Regions from separate parts of the Bradyrhizobium sp. PUT101 genome, predicted to be linked through region 2. Evidence: predicted binding sites of a transcription regulator. Region 2 holds the regulator's gene; the other holds the start of a gene.

Region 1 (2,198 bases), 380 kb from region 2:
CCAGGCGTTAACCAACCCGCACACGATCTATCGCGGCGATATTATCGAGAAGGACTGGTACAAGGGCGTCGCCTCGCCGATCCGGCTCAATCGCTCAAAGCCGAGCCTGCGCCGCCTGCCGCCGAAATTCAGCCAGCACGCGGCGGAGGTGCTCGGCGAGTTCGGCTACTCCAAGGCCGAGATCGACGCGATGGTCGAGAAGGGCACGGTCTGCGGCCCCGAGCGGAAGCGCTGAGATAAGACCGGGATCGGGCGTCGCCGCAGGTGCGCTCCCTCCCCCGCTTGCGGTCAGGGCCATCGCATGTGACTTTCGGACGGGCCTGAGCAAGCGCCTCGTCCTTCGAGACGACCGCTTTGCGGTCTCCTCAGGATGAGGCTAAGTGGCATCAGTGCCCGTTGAAACTGCTGCCGCACACTCCGCCCTCATCCTGAGGGCCCGCCGGAGGCGGGCGTCTCGAAGGATGGCCGCAGGCGAGTGTCCCGCCGCGTTTCCTCACATGCGATGGCCCTGCGCTTGAGGGGAGGGCTGGGGAGAGGGTGTCTCCGCGAAGGGACAGCCTCCCAGAGGATAAAGCCCTCACCCGGCGCTGCGCGCCGAGCTCTCCCGCAAGCGCGAGAGGTTTGGAGCCCGCGGCCTGACCGTCAGCCTCACACAACGATGCCGCACTGCGGCGCGACCACACGCGTGCCGCGCGCACGTCTTCGCCTATTTGACGGCTTCCCTTTTCCAGCGCTTGCCGCTTTCGTTTCGGCCGCTTACACAGTCATGTGAACGTCATATGGTGCTGCTAGCGCAAGCGCTTCTTCAGTGACGGGCAAGGGAGGTTTCTTGATGGCTCTTCGACATATTAGTGCGGCTGCCGCATTTGCACTCACGGTCGGCTTGTCGGCTTCGCCGGCGCTGGCTGTGACCGAAATCCAGTGGTGGCACGCGATGACCGGCGCCAACAACGACGTCATCGTCAAGCTCGCCAACGACTTCAACGCCGCGCAGAGCGACTACAAGGTGATCCCGACCTACAAGGGCAACTACGCCGATACGATGAACGCTGGCATCGCGGCGTTCCGCGCCGGCAACGCGCCGCACATCATGCAGGTGTTCGAGGTCGGCACCGCCACCATGATGGCCGCGACCGGCGCCGTGAAGCCGGTCTACAAGCTGATGGCCGAGACCGGCGAGAAGTTCGATCCCAAGGCCTATCTGCCCGCGATCACCGGCTACTATTCGACTTCGAAGGGCGAGATGCTGTCCTTCCCCTTCAACTCGTCGTCGACCGTCATGTGGGTCAACCTCGACGAGCTGAAGAAGGCGAATGTCGCGATCCCGAAGACCTGGCCTGAAGTGTTCGACGCCGCCAAGAAGCTGCACGACAACGGTCACCCCACCTGCGGCTTCTCCAACTCCTGGGTCACCTGGGTCAATCTCGAGCAGCTCTCCGCCTGGCACAACGTGCCGCTCGCCAGCAAGGCCAACGGCCTCGACGGTTTCGACACCGTGCTGCAGTTCAACGGCCCGCTCCAGGTCAAGCACCTCGAGAAGCTGGTCGAGCTCCAGAAGGACAAGACCTACGACTATGCCGGCCGCACCAACACCGGCGAAGGCCGCTTCACGTCAGGCGAATGCCCGCTCTACCTGACCTCGTCGGCCTTCTTCGGCAACGTCAAGGCGCAGGCCAAGTTCAACTTCACCGCGGTGCCGATGCCCTATTATCCCGACGTGAAGGGCGCGCCGCAGAACTCGATCATCGGCGGTGCCTCGCTCTGGATCATGGGCGGCAAGCCGGCCGCCGATTACAAGGGCGTCGCGAAGTTCCTGACATTCCTCTCGGATACGGATCGCCAGGTCTATATCCACAAATCGTCGGGCTATCTGCCGATCACCAAGGCGGCCTATGAGAAGGCCAAGGCCGAAGGCTTCTACAAGGACCAGCCTTATCTCGAGACCCCGCTGCTCGAGCTGACCAACAAGGAGCCGACGGAGAACTCCCGCGGGTTGCGCCTCGGCAACATGGTGCAGCTCCGTGACGTCTGGTCGGAAGAGATCGAGCAGGCGCTGGCCGGCAAGAAGACCGCCAAGCAGGCGCTGGACGCGGCCGTCGAACGCGGCAACACGATGCTGCGGCAGTTCGAAAAGACCGCCGTGAAGTAAGGCGACAAGCGGCAGGCCGGACAACCGGCCTGCCGCTGCTGCGGGCATC
Region 2 (2,198 bases):
GGTCGATCTGCGCGAGATCGTCGGCGCCATGCGCGTCGCGACCGATCTCGAGCGCATCGGCGATCTCGCCAAGAACATGGGCAAGCGCGTCGCGGCGCTGGAGACCGACTTCCACCCGCTCAAACTGTTCCGCGGGCTGGAGCACATGACCGACCTCGTGCAGCAGCAGGTCAAGTCGGTGCTGGACGCCTATGCCGCGCACGATCTGCCGGCGGCGATGGCGGTGTGGAAAGGCGACGAGGAAGTCGACGCCATCTGCACCTCGCTGTTCCGCGAACTCCTCACCTACATGATGGAGGATCCGCGCAACATCTCTTTCTGCATCCATTTGATGTTCTGTGCCAAGAACATCGAGCGGATCGGTGACCACGCCACCAACATCGCCGAGACCGTGTTCTACATGATCGAGGGCCAGGCGATCACCGACAAGCGGCCGAAGGGCGACATGACGACCTTCGCCACGACGGTGCCGAATACCTAAGGAGCGACGACAACATGGGCGCACGCATTATGGTGGTTGAGGACGAGGAAGCTCTCACCGAGCTTCTCCGCTACAACCTCGAAGGCGACGGCTATGACGTCGAGACGGTTATGCGCGGCGACGACGCCGACACCCGCCTCAAGGAGCACATTCCCGATCTGATCGTGCTCGACTGGATGCTGCCGGGCCTGTCGGGCATCGAGCTGTGCCGGCGGCTGCGCACCCGTCCCGAAACCAAGCAGCTGCCGATCATCATGCTTACCGCGCGCGGCGAGGAGAGCGAGCGGGTGCGGGGACTTGCGACCGGTGCCGACGATTACATCGTCAAGCCGTTCTCGGTGCCGGAGCTGCTGGCGCGCGTGAAGGGTCTGCTCAGGCGCGCCAGCCCCGAGCGGCTCGCCACCGTGCTCGCCTATGGCGACATCGAGCTCGACCGCGACAAGCGCCGCGTGGCGCGCTCGGGCCGGCCGATCGATCTCGGCCCGACCGAATATCGTCTGCTGGAGTTCTTCCTGGAGCATCCCGGCCGCGTGTTCTCGCGCGAGCAGCTGCTCGACAGCGTCTGGGGCCGCGACATCTACATCGACGAGCGCACTGTCGACGTCCACATCGGCCGCCTGCGCAAGCTGCTCAATCTCGGCCGCGAGCAGGATCCGATCCGCACCGTCCGTGGCGCCGGCTATGCGCTGGACGATCGGTTCGCGAAGGCGGAGCAGACCTGAGTTTTGTGAATGTCGAATTAGCGAGCCGCGGCAACAATCTTGGCCGTCATCCCGGGGCGCGCGTAGTGCGAGCCCGGGATCCAAAACCACAGGACGTGGTTTGGCGAAGACTCGCAGTAGCCATCTCGCGCAATCACTGCGCCCTGTGGTTATGGATCCCCGCCTCCGCGGGGATGACACCGAGTAAGTCGAGCCGTCATCATGTGACGGCTGCAATCAGCCAGATCTATAAGCTCACCGCGTGCCCGGCTTCGCCGGTGCGCGCCGCCGATCCGCTGCGGGCTGATACGCCACGCGCGAATGCTGCGCGCAGTAGGGCAGGCCCGAGAGCGCCTTGCCGCCGCAGAAGAAGAAATCCGGGCTGGAGGGATCGCCGACCGGCCAGTGGCAGGTTGCCTCGTTCAATTCCAGCAGCGACAGCCGCTGGCTCATCGGCACCACGTTGTCGTAGGTGACGGGCTCGGCCTCCACCTCGACCTCGAAGGCCTGCGCCAGCGCGGTGTTGCCGCGGGCGACGGGGCGGGTCACCCGCATCATGTGCTGCGCAGGCCGGGCCTTGCGCGGCCGGGGCGCTGCCGATGAAGGGCTCTTGGCGCGGCCGGACAAGCCGAGCCGGTGCACTTTGCCGATCACGGCATTGCGGGTCACATTGCCGAGCTCCGCCGCGATCTGGCTGGCCGAAAGTCCGGCCTCCCAAAGCTTTTTCAGCTGCTCGACGCGATCATCGGACCAGGTCAAAACCGTCATTGCACCCTTTCCCTCGCTGCGCGCCTGCCATCCTGGGGCCTTCGCAGCGATTGCCTAAGCCTTGAAAAACCCGTGCCGCCAGAATCCCCTAAGGCTCGCCGGGCGCGCTCAAGACGCCCGAACGTTTACGCCGGTACATGAGGACTTAGAGGATCAGAACTGCTGCACGAGATGTCGTATCTGACAGTCCAAACGCTACAATATGGCGTGACTCCCGCGCAAGAGTCCGCCGACTCGCGTCCACATGT

What was found. The regulator PhoB, encoded in region 2, activates phosphate uptake and scavenging genes when phosphate is short. The targets are predictions, from matches to a motif close to TGTCATNNANCTGTCAT.
Region 1: ugpB (sn-glycerol-3-phosphate ABC transporter substrate-binding protein UgpB) is a predicted target of PhoB. The motif match lies at 763-779, and genes of this name have one in related genera.

What each region holds. Positions count from the first base shown of each region.
Region 1 is NZ_CP197207.1:4,199,626-4,201,823, forward strand. Features, by position in the region: gene ACSHT2_RS20330 (CaiB/BaiF CoA transferase family protein) at 1-235, shown strand, start outside; gene ugpB (sn-glycerol-3-phosphate ABC transporter substrate-binding protein UgpB) at 833-2,149, shown strand.
Region 2 is NZ_CP197207.1:3,819,249-3,821,446, reverse strand. Features, by position in the region: gene phoU (phosphate signaling complex protein PhoU) at 1-481, shown strand, start outside; gene phoB (phosphate regulon transcriptional regulator PhoB) at 496-1,203, shown strand; gene ACSHT2_RS18670 (GcrA family cell cycle regulator) at 1,438-1,950, opposite strand.